One region of the Paenibacillus sp. CECT 9249 genome, then DNA from elsewhere that is predicted to be linked to it. Evidence: riboswitches for the same ligand, from Rfam matches in the RefSeq annotation. Region 1 holds a riboswitch; each other region holds the start of a gene.
The links. A riboswitch is a leader RNA that binds a small molecule or an ion and turns the genes downstream of it on or off. The one in region 1 is predicted to bind cyclic di-GMP.

Region 1 (4,410 bases):
CTCTGCCGTCGGAAACACGTAATCCCCCCGAAAACTTCGACTCGTAAACGCGACTCCTTGAAAAGCGCTGTAATAGAACAATGCAAGCCTCCGTGGATCCCCCGGTTTGAAATCCCCTTGTTCTTGTCCGTGATGGATGAGATCCGATACGCTATCGATCAGTCCGTTCATCGAGGCCCGTACCGCATTCTTCAGATCCGGACTCAACTCTCGACCGGAAAAACTGTCGATTTGGCTAAGGAGAAGCAGCCCATCGGTGGAGGAAGGATCTTCTTGAAGGTTATTGAGCAAAAATGTCGTAGCGTTTATGATAACCTCTTTTTTATTGCCTTCTTGTTGAAAGAGCTCTGCCATACGATCAAACCCGGGGATCGAGATTTCGATCAACCTGCTCATGATTTCTTCTTTGGTGGCAAAGTACCGATATGCTAATCCTTTACTGAGACCGGCGTCTTCCGCAATGTCCTGCATTGTGGTTTTGCCAAACGTTTTGTGAGCGAAAAGTTTGGCTGCCGATAATAAAATCTTCTCCGTGGCCTCGGCTCTCATTGCCTCAAAGCGTTCTTTCTGCTTGCTCAACGTTCATCCGCTCCTTCCGTTCTTCATTTACTCCGCTGTTAAAAATCCTTGGTCCTGCATCATTTGTATAGGGGCGTCATGAGTAATCGTAAAGACCATCTTGATCGATTCTTCCTTGACATGCAGGATGTAGAAAGAATCATGGACGAGGTCGAAGGATTGACCCGAAGCTTGCTCCACTCTCGCCGTGCCTTTCACTTCTACCAACACATAGTTGTCTTTTAAGGGAGTTTCCTTTACAGGCGTAAGCTTGAAATATTTATAACATAAAGATTGTAAGTATTCACCCGACTCTCTTGTCCCCGCCAAGTAATCCTCTTTCTTCACCGCATGTACATCGCCGGATGGATAAGCACCCACCAAAGGATCGTTTACCAAGGGATCGAGAAGATCCGGATCGTACACATTGTTCGCATGCTCGAAATCCTTAAAATAGGCCTGAATTCTTTCACTAACTTCGTTCATTTTTTATTCCCCCCATTTTTTCTTAAAGTGATTTGTAACCTCAATATAAATGACTGAATATATATTCATTATATCACCATTCATTGTCAATCCCTTTTGGAAAAATATGTGTTAGCTGCAACACTCCATAAATCAAACGAAAAGGGGCCGGATTGCTCCGGTCCCCTTCGCACCTGTAACTTTATGCTTTTTTTCTTCTTAGCAGGAACAGTCCTGCAAGCAGAATGATACATCCAGCCAGCAAATAGCTGTACATATTCGTAGCCGTATTCGGCAGCTTATGGCCTATGCCTGACTCGGCATTCGCCGGATCACTCGAAGCATCGTATTGGTCGGATACATTCGATCCGCCGGATAAATTGGAATCGCCCGACCCGCTTGATCCGTCGGATAGCCCGGAATCTGGGAAGGCAGAATCCGAGTTCTCTCCTTCCGGGTTGTTCGGAGTACCGGGCACGCCTGGGTTGCTGCCGCTTCCATCGCCAATGACGATGTCTTCGGAAGGATGATCGGAATGATTCAGGTTATCCCCGGTCACTTCACCCGTGTTGCGGATCGTCTGGCCGGCTTCCCCTGATACCACTTCGGCCCGGAACACGATGGTATGCCAGTCGGTATCCGTAATGGTGCCGAATCGTCCGCTGACCTTGCCGTCGACATACGAACCTTGATCGCCATCCACGGCATCCGTTACCGCTTGGCCGTCGACCTTCAACGAACCCGTTACGTATTTCAGTTCTTCCGGAAGAAAATCCGAAATCACCAGGTTGGTGACTTGGCTGTTGGAAACCGTGTTGCGCATCCGGATCGTATACTCGATCACATCACCGACTCGGATGCTGCCCCCGTTCAAATCCTTCGCGATTTTCTCGGATTCAACGACCGGGGAGCGCCATGGATTGTCATCCGGGCTTCCTCCATCGCCGCCGCCCCGATCTCCGCCATCCGGATCGGTAGAATCTACAGGCGGTTCAACCGGCGGCTCCGGCTCTACAACCATTTTTTCCGTCGGTTCGCCCGGCTGCTCCATGTTGTCGCCGGTCACGAGTGCCGTATTTTCGATCGTCCGACCGCCTTGGCCCTCAAGTATGACGGCCTGGAAATCCAGCGTATGCCAGTTCATATCCCATACATCGCCAAATGAACCGTATACTTGCCCGGTAACGGAATGGCCGGCATCGCCGTCTTGCGCATCCGTAACGGATACGCCATCCACCCGTAAGCTGCCCGGAACGTATTCCAGCCCTATCGGCAAATGATCCGTAATCGTCAGATTCTCCAGATAGGTGTCGCTGACCACAGATCTTACACGAATCGTATAGGAGACGATGTCCCCGACTTCATATGTCGTCTTCGTGACATCCGTATTCGTGACAAACTTCTCCGATTCAATCATTGGGTTTCTCGGGTATACTTGCACATCTTCTCTCGGCCTGTCAGGCGTCTTGACATTGTCGGCATGTACGGAAGCGATGTTGATAATATTCTTGCCCGCTTGGCCGGGTTGTACGATCGCTTTGAACTGCACCGTGTGCCAATTCGTATCCGAGACGTCGTATTGTAGCTTCTGAACCTATACAATATATCTACAACTTTCCAAAACACAAAAAGCCCCCGTCTACTATTTACATGCATTGCAAAAATAGACGGAGGCTTCCGTCGTATTCGGCAACTGGCTGGCATAGTGTTTATCGTTCACGTTAGCCCCTATAGCTTTGCGTCGCCACCTTTCGGCGGGTTTGCTATTGTCGTACGATGTATGAAATTATCGAAAAATATCCACATATTTACTATATCTTTTTTTTCTAATCGTGTCTACATTCTTCGCGACTTGAATAGAGGCCCCTGGTCAGGAATCCCCCTCATCTTCGACCGGGTAAGCATACAGGATATAACGCTCAGGCGCATTCCCTACGTAGCGGAACGGGTAGCAGGTCGACACGACCAGCGCCTCGGTTCCCATAGAACGAATGACGGACGTATCGTCTTTATCGACGATGTCCGTACTTTGAATCTCGTATTCAAATGTTCCATAGGGCAGTTTAACGATAAAACGATCCCCTATCGACAACTGGTCGAAATTTCGAAAAACGGTGTCCCGATGCCCCGATAGCAGAATTTGCTCGTTATCCATAGGAAAAGCGGTAGCGCTGTAGTGCCCGACCCCTCGCGCGAGCATCTCCTCATCCGTACCTTCGATAATCGGCAACTCCGCTTCCAGCACTGGAATTTCGAGCATTCCTATCACATCGTTCGGCTTCGGATCAAACTCCGATTTATCGATCAAGCGATCGCGATCGCGGTAGGATACCTGATCCACGCGTTCTCCATTCGAATGGCCGCCGGTGTCCGACAGACGAATCAAAGCGCTCGCTTCTGCCATTGCTTCCTTCAAATTTTGTTGATGTCCGACGTATTGGATGACAGCGAAAGTCACGCACCCTATACCAGCCAGCACAAAGAGTACGCCTAGCATTTTTCGCATGTGATTGATCTCCTTCGGCTTGTCTTTATACTAATGATTCGGCCTCTACATTTTCCCTTTTTATACAATTAAATTTTACTGTTTCATCCCCTCAAAATCCAGTTCAATACCATGGATTACCTTATAATAGGTAAAATAACCCACCACACGCAAGAAAGATCCTTTTATTCAGAAACCTGCAATTGGAGTCCAGTGCATAATTCGCCGTCGTTAATGTAACTGGCTTGATTGCGCATATAGAAGGGGATAGCTCCCTACATCCGAAGGCGATCCGCGCGGATCTGCGCTTCTTAATTTGGCGCTAACGAAACTGACGATCCTTATTGGGCTCAAAATGAAGGAGTTCCCAATCTAACGAAAGTACGGATCGCTAATCATTGGAAATCGACCGTTTTACCGCCTTTTTTCCCTCATTAGCGTGTTTTCGTTTCGTTATACCAGCAACAAGGAAATTTACAGGCGATTAGCGTGTTTACGTTTCGTTAGCCCGCCCGACGGGACATCAGCCGCTCAGCGCTCTTATGAAATGGACTATTTTTGCAGAAATTAGTGCTTCTACTCGGGATAAGCTGCGTCAAAAAAGCGACTTTTGCACCTTGGAGGTTACAGGAAAAATGTGTATTTTATGTTTAGTTCATTCAAATGAAGATCAGGGAGGGATTCGTTTGCGTTGGTACCGCCCCATACTTGTATGTATGCTGTTTTTCGCCACTCTCATCGCGGTACACCCCGACAGAACTTTCGCTGCCGGCGAACGGCCCGTGAAGGTATTCGTCGATACGGCGGAAATCGCTTTCCAGGTTCAACCGCTCACGATCAAGGGTGCGACGCTTGTGCAGTTCCGTCCGCTTTTTGAAGCGATGGGATTAGAAGTGGATTGG
Region 2 (4,410 bases), on a different contig from region 1:
CGGGTATTTGTCCAAATTGACCCGAATCGTCCATGTTGTCGTTTTTGCGTTATAATCGGTTTTGTGTTCGTATTTTTCATTCGTATTGAATTTGTTCAGAATGACGCGCTCAAGAGGTTGGCCGGCCTCCTTGCTGCCGCCTTCCGTCGTTACCAGATTCTTGACTGTCTTATTCTCGTCTACCCGATCCGTAACTTTGGTTTCATACACGATGGTGTACGCCGAATCGATGTCGGAGTTGAACTGCAGATCGAAACCCAACTTCCCATCTTGATCCGGTTTTCCCAATACATTCAATTCGTACGCATCATTGTCCAGTTCTTCTTTCGTTTGTCCCTTATAGATCTTGAACGAACCGTCGATCCATTGCAGCCTGCCGTCGAACCGGTCTTGCAACCACGCGTCTTCTTTATCAATTTTTTTGTTGCCGAAGTTGTATCTTATTTCCCAGGCAATCGTTTGTGTCGCAGGATCGTATTTCGCCGCTTTCTTGGCCAATAATTCTCCGCGTTTCACGGTAACGGTAGCTGTCGCGGAGACGTCTTTCAAGTCCTCTCCCGACAGCGTAGCCGTGTTGGCAAACTTGGTCTCTTCTCCCACAACGCGCGTCGCATATTGCACACGATAAGCTTTATTAATCGTTTCGTCGCGGAAAGAAAGCTTGAAACCCGCGCCCGAAGAATCGATTTCGATCGCATACGCTTGCGGATCGAGCTCGGCTCCCGTCGCCGTCGAACCGTCGCCGTTCACTTGAAGGCGGTACACTTTAATGGAATCCGCGATCAATTCCAATCCATCCGGTGTCGGGTCCGTCACAACCGCATGTTTGATCGCTTCTAATTGTTTATTGATATCAATCGTCCACTGAATGTCGCCGCTCTCGACCAAATCGCCGCGTTTCTCCAACGCGGTTCCGGACTCGGGCTTGATTTGCACCGTAACGGTTTGCTCCCCGCCCTTCACCGGGAATACGATGGTAACTTCCGTATTGCCATTGACAACCTCTTTGGTGAATTCCGTGCGGATTTGCAACGTACCGCTCACGCGGGAATGATTCTCCACGTAATCGTTGAAAGTCATCACTACCTGTCCGCTGCGATCTACCGTAAAGTTGCCCACCGTTCCGCCGTCGGCCGTGGTCAGAGGCGCATCGATATCCGTGAAAATTTCAAATTGACGCGGCAATTGGAACGTGAATTTGTCTCCCGCTTTGTAGCCGTGTGGATCCGGCAATTCCCATTCGTAATATAAGTTGACCGCCGAGCCGATTTCCAAGCGGCTGTCCGGATTCAGAACCGTATCAACAACATTTCCCTGCTCGTCCGTAAGGGTCACTTTCGTTAAAATGCTGCCCGATTCCTCCGGCGATGGATTGTATACGGCGTCCGTTACCGTACCGGTTTCATTTTCCCCGGCCTCGACGAGCAACAAACTTTCGGGTGTTGCCGATTCATCCGCTTGCACAACACCTCCGACAAACATACTTTGTAAAATAAGCAACAAACCAATGATAACTACACTTGCCTTTTTTCCCATTTTGATAACATTTCTCCTAATCTTATTTTAAATATCCTTGAAGCGTCAGTCCGGCTGTTCCAAACCTTTCCACGACCAACTCCCTCCATGATTGATGGACCCATACCCATTGTAAACCCCGCCTCTTAACAAATTCTAAACATGGTTCATGCGATATGTCGTCGATTCGGTATTATAGATTTTAAAGGTATTAGTTATCTTTAATTGAATAAAAAAAGAAGTGTCATATAACTATATTGAGTTTCCGCACAAGATCCGACATTTTCTGATTTAAACACGGACTTAAAAACTCTATAATAACTATTATGTTTCATTACGTCAAGGATAAAGCATACCTTCGTTTTTCTTGGATAAGTACATTTCACAAAAGAAATGAATCAACGTAAAAAAGAAGTCCCGAGTGCACACTCAAGGCTTCCATGCCTATCTTAATAATGTTTCGTCGCAGTATATTTGGATGCGTCTTTGATCATGTCGAAAGCGGTGCTGCTGCCATTCCAACCCGCATCCACCGTTGTATCGATAGTCACCCATTGATGGTCCAAATACACTTTGTTCCAGGCATGGTACGTATCGACATACTCGCTCTTGCCCATAACCAATTGAGTCGGAATATCGACGCTTCTCAACATTGCGGCAAATAAGGAAGCGTATCCGTAACAAATCGCTTTGTTCGACGTCAAGATCGGATCGATCTGAGGCACATACTCCCCGGAAACTGCCAAACTATCATCGTATTTAATATGGTTGATAATATAATTGTAGATCGCCTTCACTTTATCCGTATCCGCGGTCAGATCTTCGGTTAACTCCTTCGCCTTGCGAACGGCTTGATTCGCCTCTTTCCAACTTACATTCTGAATGGAATTCAGATATACTTTCGCGTTATCGGCCAGTTCAAGCTTGATCGTATCCTTCTTCATCACTCGATATTTATTGTCGCTGACATGCTCCAATACGCTAACGGTGTACTCGCCGTTGCCCGATTGAAGAGGAAAGGCGTCTACCTTGCCGGGCTTCAAAGTATAGGTGTACTTCTCCTCGCCTTTGGCAATCTGGAGTTTGGTTTTCACACCCGTTTTCACATCATATGCAACGCTTACAATTCCATCCTTCACATTGGCTTTATTCAACCAGGCGCTTCCTTCTTCGGCGTGAACCGGCATTGCTTGCAACATGGAACAAAAAATAAAAACTGCTGATAGAAACAGTACGAACTTGCACACTCTATAAAACTCCCTTCGGCGGCCAGGCTGCCATCTTATAGTTAAGAAGGCCCTATAGCTTTGCGTCCCTGCCTTTCGACAGGTTTGCCATTATCGTGTAAAGCTTTATTTTGGGGAAGAAAAACAAAAAAAGCTTGTCCCTTCGGTAACTGGCTGCCATCTTATCATAAGAGAAGGCCCTGTAGCTTTGCGTCCCTGCCTTTCAACAGGTTTGCCATTATCGTGAATTCGCTTTGTTGCTCATATTCTATCATATCTATCATTTAAAATCTATCGCTTTAGTATAGAATTGGGAAAAATGGGTAACAAAAGGCCATATCAATGAAAAAGGAGCGATTGAAATGCAAAAAATCACTGTTTGACGCTTGTAATTAACAGATTACCTGCGAATATCGGACCAATATGCCCGGCGGGCCGCATAAGTTGGCGGAACTGGAATATTGGGAAGTAGCGAGCGGGAACAAGCGATACCGCAAATACAGCTTACGAAACCTAGCATCGTTATTCGAAGGAAATGGAGCTTCTATATTTTCTTACGAAACTAGAAATTGTTATTCATCAAAATAGTAGGTAATGCGGCGGTATTTCGCTCTAATAACGTCTTGGAGTTTCGTTGAATTTGAAATGGCATCGATTTTACGGCTATAGCGTTTCTCAAGTTCGTTAGCGCCATTCAGATGCTGTGTTCGTACGCCGAAGCTGAATCGAAGATGGAATCGTTGACTTTTTCCGCAAAACCATTTATATTGATAGTTATATTTTTTAAAATTCAAGGAGGATTATTAAAAAGTGACACATTCAATGAGACTGCGTTTCCCTACTTTGAACCGGTAATTGAATACGTTCAAAGGCTCTGCTTGCGTAGGCGGAGTAAACGGGATCAGTCTGTCCTTTTTTAATAATCTTCATGTTCGCATAGCAAATATGTAATGTGTAGAAAGGCGGATCGTTCTGCCTTTCTTTTTTTATGGATTGTTTACCTTCTTTTGCAAGACAAAAGGAAGGTTTATTAGGTGACGGCTACCTTGGCAAACCCCTTAATTAAAGATGGGTCTTCTTCCCTTTACTCTGAATCGCAGGCAGATCGCCTGTGATTTTTTTAATTGCGAAAGGCGGAGATAATATGACCAAAAAAATTCATAAGTACAGCGGGAAAAAGTTAAGCCGCGGGGAGCCTCCCAATTTTTCCGGCCAGCATTTGATGCATAACAAGAAGTTGATTCATGAAATTGTCGATCGAGCGAATATAAGCATCGAAGATACCGTTTTAGAGTTGGGAGCTGGAAAGGGCGCCTTGACAACTGTGTTGAATCAAAGAGCCGGAAAGGTATTAGCGGTGGAATACGATGCCAAATTTGTCGACATACTCAAACGGAAAACCGCGCAACATCCAAATACAATCATTATTCATCAAGACATGATGAAAATCCGTTTGCCCAAAGAAAAGTTTGTTGTTGTCTCCAATATTCCGTACGCCATCACAACGCCAATTATGAAGAAGCTTCTGAACCATCCTTCAAGCAGCTTTCAAAGAGGCGTCATCGTCATGGAAAAAGGAGCGGCCAGACGATTCACGCAAAACTTCATTAAAAATGCTTATGTTTTAGTTTGGAGAATGCGGTTCGACATTCGCTTGGTGAAAACCATT
Region 3 (4,410 bases), on a different contig from region 1:
TGTACTCTTGACCTTCCGCAGCGGTGAACGTGTAGCTGTCCTTCAACTTCGTCGGCGTGTAGCCCGGTACTTCCTCGGCGGTCAGTTCGATCGTTTGACCTGTCTTGCCTTTATGAGTCGTTGGGTCGATCAGATCTCGGCCTGCTTCGTCAACATAGCGTACTGTTACAGTTTGATCCCCTGCCGTGTAATGGAACGTATACACTTGGTTTTCGTCAGCGGTAAACGTGTAACTGTCCTTCGACTTCGTCGGCGTGTAGCCCGGTACTTCCTCGGCAGTCAGTTCGATCGTTTGACCTGTCTTGCCATCATGAGTCGTTGGGTCGATCAGATCTTGACCGTCTTCGTCAACATAGCGTACCGTTACCTTCTGTTCGTTCGCCGTGTAGTGGAAGATGTACTCTTGACCTTCCGCAGCGGTGAACGTGTAGCTGTCCTTCAACTTCGTCGGCGTGTAGCCCGGTACTTCCTCGGCGGTCAGTTCGATCGTTTGACCTGCGACTCCATTCACCGTTGTCGCTTCAGCCAGTACTTTATTTGAACCTTGTTCCAAATATTTGACGGTAACAGTTTGTTCAACAGCCTCCGTATAACCGAACCAAATAGTAGGCGTTAAATTCGTTGTCGTCAATGTGACATCTTGCGGGCTGGTTCCTACTTTAAGTTGGTAACCTGAAAGGATAGGCGCTGTGACCGTATATGGTACTCCTCTTTCAAGAGCTTCGTTGCCGTTAGAATCTTTGAAATATTCACTGTGCAACTGTTCAGCGAATTCCCGACCCTCAACGACTTCGCCGTCCGCATTGACAGGTTCTCCATTCGCATTGACTTTATAGCCTTTAATTAGAATGGATCCACTGCCGATGCTGACTCTTGGCACTTCAAAATTCTTAGACGTATCCCGACCGTTAACATCTGTGTAGTTCATGGTCGTCGTGCCGTTCGTCGGGTACAGTTTGTTGGATTCCGGATTCTTGGTTTGATCCATCACGACTTTGTAAGTTAACGTTGCGGGTTGGCCTTCCATAATGTTGCCGGCTTCCCAAGTAAACGTCTCGCTGACAGGATCCCAAGATATCGTTCCTTGAGAAGGAGTATAAGATCCAGCCGGCGGGACCAGATTGAACATTTCGCCCATCGGGTCGGTAATGATTGCGTTCTGAGCGGCGTACGAAATCTTTCCTGCCAGCTCGGAGTAAATTTTATCCAAGTCAGCGCTGCTAGCAGAGTAGTAGCCTTTGTTTTGGCTGTTATTGAGTACGTATTCCGCATTATTGCCGCTTCCTACATCAAGTCCGATCGAGTAGATTCCAATTCCTGCTTTTTGAGCGAGCTTCGCTTCTGATAAAGTGGCTATTCCGTTATCTAAAACTTCATGCCCATTTACTTTGTATGTCTCGCCCCAGCAATAACCGAGAAAACAGCCTGATTTCTCCAGGTTGTAGTTACTGCCGTCACCGAGAATGGTGTTATAGGTACCAAAATTAGTAAGTGCAAAATTATATTTATTTCCCGGCCATGATTGGGATTCTGCTGCTATAGCCTTGTAACTATATGTCGGCTCTCCGTCACTTAATAACACAATGACCTTGTTCTGGGCAGAACTCCCATCTAGCAATGTGCGAGCTTTGTACAAACCTGCTTGAATGTTGGTGCCGCCGCTGGCCGTAATCCTTTCAATTGCCGTTTTTAAAGAAGCTTTTTGGTTAACTCCACTAAAGTCGGAAACAGTGCTAGCACTATCACTGAAAGAGACAACCGCAATTCTTGTTTCGGAGCCCGGGATGAGCAAGTTATCAACGAATTTCTTCGCGGCTTCTTTCGCCTTCGGCAGCCGGCTTTGATTCGGGCTCTTCGTCATACTCCCCGATTTATCAATTACTAGTACGACATCCGAACGGCTCTTAATATTTTTGCCTTCAATTTTTAACGTGATTTCCCATTCGCCGGATTTCCCCGTCGGTTCCGCCGTCTTGCTTAACTTGATCGCTCCGGGATTCGGCCAGATCACTTCCTCTGAATTGGCTGCCTGCCCGAACGCTCCCGGCGTCAGCCCGAAGAAAACCGTGAACAAGCATAGCCATGTGACTACGACTTTTAAACGCCCTTTCATATGTACCTCCTCATTTTTTCATTAGAATCCTCCTTTTCAGACTCTATTTTCCCTACCCTCCTCATCGAAGATTCGATATATGCTCCTCGGAATATAGTATTCCGTTGAGAACGCAGGAAAATAAAAAGTCCGGCCGCATTAACGATTGTTAATTGCAGCCGGACGATCATTAGTCAAACGACTATTAGACTCCAAAGCTTTGCGACCTAATCTTTCGATTAGTGTGCCGAGTTTTCAATTTTGCATTAGTACAATAGTCCTATCTTTGTGTTGCCAATTTTAATATATTTTACTAAATGACTTTTGTCAACTATCATTTTGAAAATTTTTGTAATTATTTTCAATTTTTACAGCATTCCTGGTTTCGATGCAAATAGTTTATCTATCGTTTCTATGATTTCCGCACCATGGCACGGTTTCACGATATAATCTTTGGCCCCTAGACGGATCGCCTCCAGGATGATCGTTTTCTGTTGAATCGCAGAACACATAATAATCTTGGCGTGCGGGTCCAGTCCTTTTATACGTTTCAGCGCGGTTAATCCATCCATGCCCGGCATCGCAATGTCCATCGTTACGAGGTCGGGTCTCACTTTTTGATAGAGAGCTACGGCTTCGTCGCCGTCAGCGGCTTCGGCCGCAATTCGAAACCCGTTGGATGTCAATACGGATTTCAACATGGTCCTTGCGAAAACTTCGTCATCTACAACCATGACAGATTTCATACGTATTACGAACCCTCTTTTCCATTGTCGTACTTAACAGGGATTAATTCTAAAAGATGCAAGCATATCGCGCCATCCCCCAAAAGAGGTGTTTTTCACGAAACCGTATGTTCCATGCCTGCTCCGGTTGTGCGGCATATCGCTTTGTTAATGGGTATTCGTTCAATACAAGCAGTTAGAACAACACTTTTATATTTTTCCAATTGTAAGGGATTACCAACGCAAAAAAAAACCGATCTGTACGAAACAGATTGGCCATTTTCTGGGAAATCATTCAAAATTCAATGAAATTGAACGTCGATTCTTCTTTTGGTATCTCCTTGCACTTTCGGCATATGGATCTCCAGAACCCCGTTTTTGTATTTTGCCTGGATTCCTTCGGAAGATACGTTCGAAGGCAAGCTAATAGAGCGATGAAACCGGCCGTAAAACCGTTCTTGCCGATGCATTTGCTCTTCTTTCACTTCACTGACTTTATTTATTGTACCACTGATGGAAAGGACGTTGTTTTCAATATCGATATTGACATCCTCTTTCTTCTCCAGACCCGGTATGTCGCATGTGGCGACAACTTCATTCTCGGTTTCGTATACGTCTACATTCATATTGCCCGTATGTTGGGAAAATGCGGTTCTGAAATCGGGAAAATCGTTCGTGAAAAAACGGTCTAATTCCCGTCTCATATTTTCAAGACGACGGAACGGTTCATATGGAATTAAAGCCATTGGATGCAACATCTCCTTGAATATTTTCGTTTTCAAGGTAATTATCCCCGAGCGCACAGGTATTTATTCCCCAAGTTGCCTACCGGTCACAGACGCAACTACCCGGCAAATTCCTGGCGAATGATGTCGACGTTTTCCTGATGGCAATGCTTTGTAAAAGCCGACAAAAATCGATGTTCGCTCTCCATTTTCGCAATCGCCGATTCATCGCCGTTCATAACAGCCTGCTTCAAACGTTCCAAATAATCGAGCGACACCGCAATCCGCTCGGCCATTTCGGAACGATCGACAGTATGCCGCCCATGTCCTGGGATGAACAACTTAATGTCGTGTGCGCTCATCAACTTCTCCGCCTTCTTTAACGTCTGTTCGTACGCAATCGCGCTATGATAAATATAAGGCAGTTCGATGTCGGATAAATAATCGCCTGCCAGCCATATGCCCATAGAATCAACGATAGTAAACAAACCGTCTGCGGTATGGCCCGGAGCCAAATAAAATGTCAGATTGGTCGATCCGATCGCAACTTGCTGACCGTCGCGCTTCACAACGATATCGAGCTGAGGGAATTCGATCTCATAATCGCGGACAATGTAATATTTGGCGTCGAAATCCTTGATCTCTCCGACCGTTCCTTCCTTATTCGGATGATTCAGCAGCCCGGCGCTGCCAATCGTTATGGCTCCAGGGAAAGCGTTATATCCTATAATGTGATCGAAATCGCCATGAGTAAACAAAAGATAACATTGCTTATTGCCCTGGATCGATTTCACATGGCCCTTAATTTCGCTAATTTCCGCGGGCAGCCATGTCGGATCTACGATGAATATGCCGTCGTCGAGGTTGA
Region 4 (4,410 bases), on a different contig from region 1:
AAACGGACAAACCAGCTTCACTCCTGTGCGGCTGACATCCTTGACGATTCCTTCGCTTTTTCTGTGTAATAATTTTTCTAATGCTGGATCACCGAAGTTTACAAACTCAATCGTACATTTGTGTTCGAGCAGTTTGACCCGAAAAGCCTTTCTTCTTTCCTTGTCTTTCAATTTATCTTGCAGGTTTTTTATCGCTACCAGCAATTCATTGATCTCAGCATCTTTCTTCTTCATTCGCTTCGAATGATACAAGTACAACAGCCATAACACAACCAAACATGCGATTGCCGTTGCTACCCCTATCACGATGTCCATGTTCAATCTTGTCCTTTCTTTGAGTTTGTTCTTGCTTGACGATGATCAGCGTTTGTTCAGCACTCGATTCACCGCTTCTTGCACCCTGTCCTTCTGAAACGGTTTAACAACAAAATCGTCTGCCCCTGAAGACAAGGCATCCTGTATGAAAAATTGTTGTCCCATAGCGGATATCATGATAACTTTGACTGACTCATCGATCTGCTTGATTTCTTTCAGTGCAGACAACCCGCTTTTTTCCGGCATGGTGATATCCATCAAGATGAGATCGATTGGGTTGTTTGTGAACAGTTGTATTGCATGTTGTCCGTTCGTTGCTTCAGCAACCACTTCATGTCCGATTTCCGTCAATATGGAGGTTAGGATTCTTCGCATAAACATGGAATCATCCACAACCATGATTCGTGCCATACCATCACTTCTTTCTATGTTTGCAAACATTGATTTTCAATCATCTTTATCATGAGGTCTGTCACCTCAGGATCAAACTGCGTTCCTCGTTTATCATTGAATTCGTTGAGAACGTACGTTATATCGTTTTTGTCTTTGTATCTGCGTCTTGAAGTCATACTGTCAAACGCATCTGCAACTGAAATGATCCGAGTCAAAAACGGAATTTGGTTCTGTTTCAGTTTCATCGGATAACCACTGCCGTCAAAACGTTCATGATGTAACAGAACCATGTCGAGGATGTTTTCTTTCTGAAGTGGCTTGCTGTGCTTAAGTAACTCATATCCATAGTGAGGATGTTCTTTCATGATGGCATATTCTTCTTTGGTGAGTTTCGCAGGTTTTTGCAGGATATGATCCGGAATACCAAGTTTGCCGATATCGTGCAGTAATCCACCCAAATAAACAGAACGGCACTGCTTGCGGCCCAACTTCAATTGCTTGGCCATCTGCCGGGCATAATTTGCGACTTTATGTAGATGTTCGAATGTATAAGTGTCCTTCAGATACATAGTGTGTAATAGTGTCTCGATCTGCTCGATCATCTGATTTCGAGCAAGCAGGGATATATTGATTAGCAGTGCCACAACATACCCCGAAAAGAACAACAACGCCCAGCTTAATATGTGGGGAGTCAATGAAAATGAGTCGGAATTTATCATCTCTACATTCATTGTCGTTAGCAATAGACTGATGATTGCAAGTCCATACCATCTCCTGAATACGAATCCCAAAGCTAGCATCATCAACACTTCTTCAAGCAATATCATCCACGATGCTTTCGATAGAAACGTTAATGAAAAGAGGAGGGCCACTGCAATCCATAATGCAACTTTCATCGGATTTCTTTCGCACCATATCGTAAATATCAATTTATTGAACTGATTATCCATTCTAGGACACCTGCCATTGCTGTAAAAATAAAAAACACTCCCTTGCCGAAGCATGGGAGTGCATGATGATCCCTGTCTTTCGGTAACTGGCTAGCATAGTGAATGGACATTCACCTTAGCTCCTTTAGCTTTGCGTCACTAATTTTCATTAGCTTTGCCTTTGTCGTATCACAGAAAATTATGTCGAATTTTTATATTTTATTTTATCGATTGAAATGGATTCTGTCAAAACACAATTCACATTGGTGAAATACTCTATCATACCTTGGAGTTGCTAATCACGCAAACTCGTAATGACAAAATCGACATATCCGTGCTTTTGCTTTCACCGTCTCCGCACATTGCGGACATTCTTTTGTATCATCTACAATGTTTGCAGTGGCAGGATCGGCTTGTCGAATCGCAGATACTTCTTGTTCAAGGAGTTCTTGTTGGTTCAGCATATGTTGTTCATACCAGAGCTTTTGCTTCACCATTTCATCCTGATAGTACTGTTCCATGTTCTGCATTTCATCTCGCAATTGTTCCAGCTCGGTTTCCAATGAATGACTCAATTCCTGCACTTCTTGTTGTCTGCTCAACGCTGTATTGCGGATGGATGCTCCTTTGGCAATGAGGACAATACCAATGATCAAGATGACGACGGCAATGAAAAGGATCACCATCGCAACTGAGCCATCAGTCCTCACTAACGTAAATCCCATGAGGAAGACTAGCAAGCTGAAAATGACAACAGCCCATCCGATTACACGGAGGAATCCGCCGCCAAGCTGACCGCCGACACCTGTCATATTGTACTTACTGAGTTCGGATTCTTTTTGTGCAATCTCTTCCTTGATCGACTGCATTTTAATTTTGTATTCCCGCTCCAAATGATCGAGTTTCATCTTGAACGCGTCACTTGTATTGACGGTACGGACAAATTTTTGCAACGTTTCATCACCTGCTTTGTATTTGAGATAGTTAGTGATCGAAGACTTCGCTTCCAAATGCTTAACCTTGGAATCAATGTTGGCGTTCAAAGTAAGTAGATTGTCTCAGAAATGACATTGGAGGCTATTGATCATGCAACACATTTTGCACATACTCTTGCAATTGGGCTTCATCAACGGCGATTACATTTTTATCATCGATTACTACCTCACGAATGAGTTCGATTGGCGGCAACTGAATACTCTCAACGTCATCTATGTCCAGTTGGAATGCGACTTTACTAAGCTGTAACAGATCACCCATTGAAATATCCGTTATCACGTATGAACTCATCGAATGAATCAGATCAGACATGGTTGGCATGGAGGCATGATCCTTAAGCTTGTCCAGTATGGCAACCAAAATATTGCGTTGGCGTTCGGTTCTTGCATAATCGCCCATCGCATCCATTCGAAATCGAACGTATTGCAGCGTTTCATGTCCATCCAAATGCTGATAACCTTCATCCAATTGAATATGGTATTCCGGATCTTCTCCTTCAGGGGCATACTCCATTGGTTTTTCCACTTCGTAGTCAATGCCGCCCATCGCATCAATCAAGTTAATAAATCCCTCATAGTCTGCAAACACATAGTAATCGATAGATATACCTGTATAATCTTTAATTGTCTGCTTGACCAAGTCAATGCCACCCTTTGTTTTGAATTCGTTTATTCTGCCACCTTCATGACCAGGCATTGAAACATAGGTATCTCGAAGAATCGAAAACAGATATGCTTTCTTTCGATCCGTATCTAAGGAAGCTACAACGATACTGTCGGTATAGGCCAGAAGATCATCCCGATCACCACCGAGCAATAAAATATGTACCCATTGATCGCCGTCCCATTCAAGATCATCCATTGTCGCTTGATCATCGTTTGATGTTGTATCCAGTAGATGTTCACTCGTCTCCATGATGCGGTTCTGTTGCTGAAGGTATTCCGCCGCTTTTTGCATGTGTTGATACATAGTGACAAAATAGAATATACCGATCAACAAAACGACCATATACGGGATGGACACAACGATGATTGGCAGAGCCAGATTCGTCCCGCCTTTCCGCCTGATCTCTCGTTCCATCGATGCATCTTTCCACGGAATCTGCTTAATCTGTGAAATCTTTCTTCTTGCATGGTGCAAGTACAGCTTGTTGGCAACAGAACCAAGTGAAATTTTGACGAAGACATACATTAGCAAAACGAAAGTGTACCCGATAAATATGGATTCGCTCTTTTCCATGATGACGTATGTGAGTGGCATCATGACAGCAAACCAGACTGCCAGAAAAACCGTGCAGTACACATACATTTTTCGATACATCAACCAATAAGCATCGAAGAAAAAAGCCGCCCAGTTCCATGCACGGTTTTGTTTCCACATCTGAGCGTATTCTTCGGATCGTTTGCCTGTAAACCACGCTAATTCCTCATCAGAGACTGTAACGTTCACTCCCGGATTTACTTGTTGTTGAAAATGAAAAGGACTTCCACAGGAATCGCAGAAGTCATCGCCTTGCGTCATTTTGTTTCCGCATTTCATGCAATACATATTGCCGCCCCCTGTATGTTTCTATGGCAGTAACGAGAGTACATGTTGCATACTCGCATTGGCTTGAGCCAGCATCGCTTGTGAAGCTTGCGTCAATATTTGATTGCGGGTCAGATGCATGACTTCCTTCGCCATATCCGCATCCGCAATTCTCGATTCTGCCGCTGATAGATTCTCCTCATAGTTCGTAACGTTGTTATGAATGTGCTCCAATGCATTCTGATCCGCT

Region 2: another riboswitch for cyclic di-GMP. It lies ahead of LQ229_RS13445 (transglutaminase-like domain-containing protein); the one in region 1 lies ahead of LQ229_RS10845 (LPXTG cell wall anchor domain-containing protein).
Region 3: another riboswitch for cyclic di-GMP. It lies ahead of LQ229_RS24105 (MucBP domain-containing protein); the one in region 1 lies ahead of LQ229_RS10845 (LPXTG cell wall anchor domain-containing protein).
Region 4: another riboswitch for cyclic di-GMP. It lies ahead of LQ229_RS19255 (HD-GYP domain-containing protein); the one in region 1 lies ahead of LQ229_RS10845 (LPXTG cell wall anchor domain-containing protein).

Annotation. Positions count from the first base shown of each region.
Region 1 covers NZ_CAKKLI010000011.1:36,309-40,718, reverse strand. The annotation lists gene LQ229_RS10855 (TetR/AcrR family transcriptional regulator) at 1-579, opposite strand, end outside; gene LQ229_RS10850 (hypothetical protein) at 607-1,044, opposite strand; gene LQ229_RS10845 (LPXTG cell wall anchor domain-containing protein) at 1,226-2,572, opposite strand; cyclic di-GMP riboswitch class I at 2,709-2,798, opposite strand; gene LQ229_RS10840 (class D sortase) at 2,894-3,529, opposite strand; gene LQ229_RS10835 (copper amine oxidase N-terminal domain-containing protein) at 4,195-4,410, shown strand, end outside.
Region 2 covers NZ_CAKKLI010000016.1:5,422-9,831, reverse strand. The annotation lists gene LQ229_RS13450 (collagen binding domain-containing protein) at 1-1,503, opposite strand, end outside; gene LQ229_RS13445 (transglutaminase-like domain-containing protein) at 1,965-2,714, opposite strand; cyclic di-GMP riboswitch class I at 2,777-2,861, opposite strand; cyclic di-GMP riboswitch class I at 2,904-2,988, opposite strand; gene LQ229_RS27300 (erythromycin resistance leader peptide) at 3,552-3,596, shown strand; gene erm (23S ribosomal RNA methyltransferase Erm) at 3,886-4,410, shown strand, end outside.
Region 3 covers NZ_CAKKLI010000057.1:24,969-29,378, reverse strand. The annotation lists partial or broken gene LQ229_RS24105 (MucBP domain-containing protein) at 1-2,113, opposite strand, end outside; cyclic di-GMP riboswitch class I at 2,264-2,351, opposite strand; gene LQ229_RS24100 (response regulator) at 2,461-2,838, opposite strand; gene LQ229_RS24095 (Hsp20/alpha crystallin family protein) at 3,120-3,563, opposite strand; gene LQ229_RS24090 (MBL fold metallo-hydrolase) at 3,662-4,410, opposite strand, start outside.
Region 4 covers NZ_CAKKLI010000032.1:42,755-47,164, reverse strand. The annotation lists gene LQ229_RS19265 (PilZ domain-containing protein) at 1-315, opposite strand, end outside; gene LQ229_RS19260 (response regulator) at 361-726, opposite strand; gene LQ229_RS19255 (HD-GYP domain-containing protein) at 741-1,604, opposite strand; cyclic di-GMP riboswitch class I at 1,737-1,827, opposite strand; gene LQ229_RS19250 (zinc ribbon domain-containing protein) at 1,937-2,680, opposite strand; gene LQ229_RS19245 (LCP family protein) at 2,715-4,181, opposite strand; gene LQ229_RS19240 (flagellin) at 4,203-4,410, opposite strand, start outside.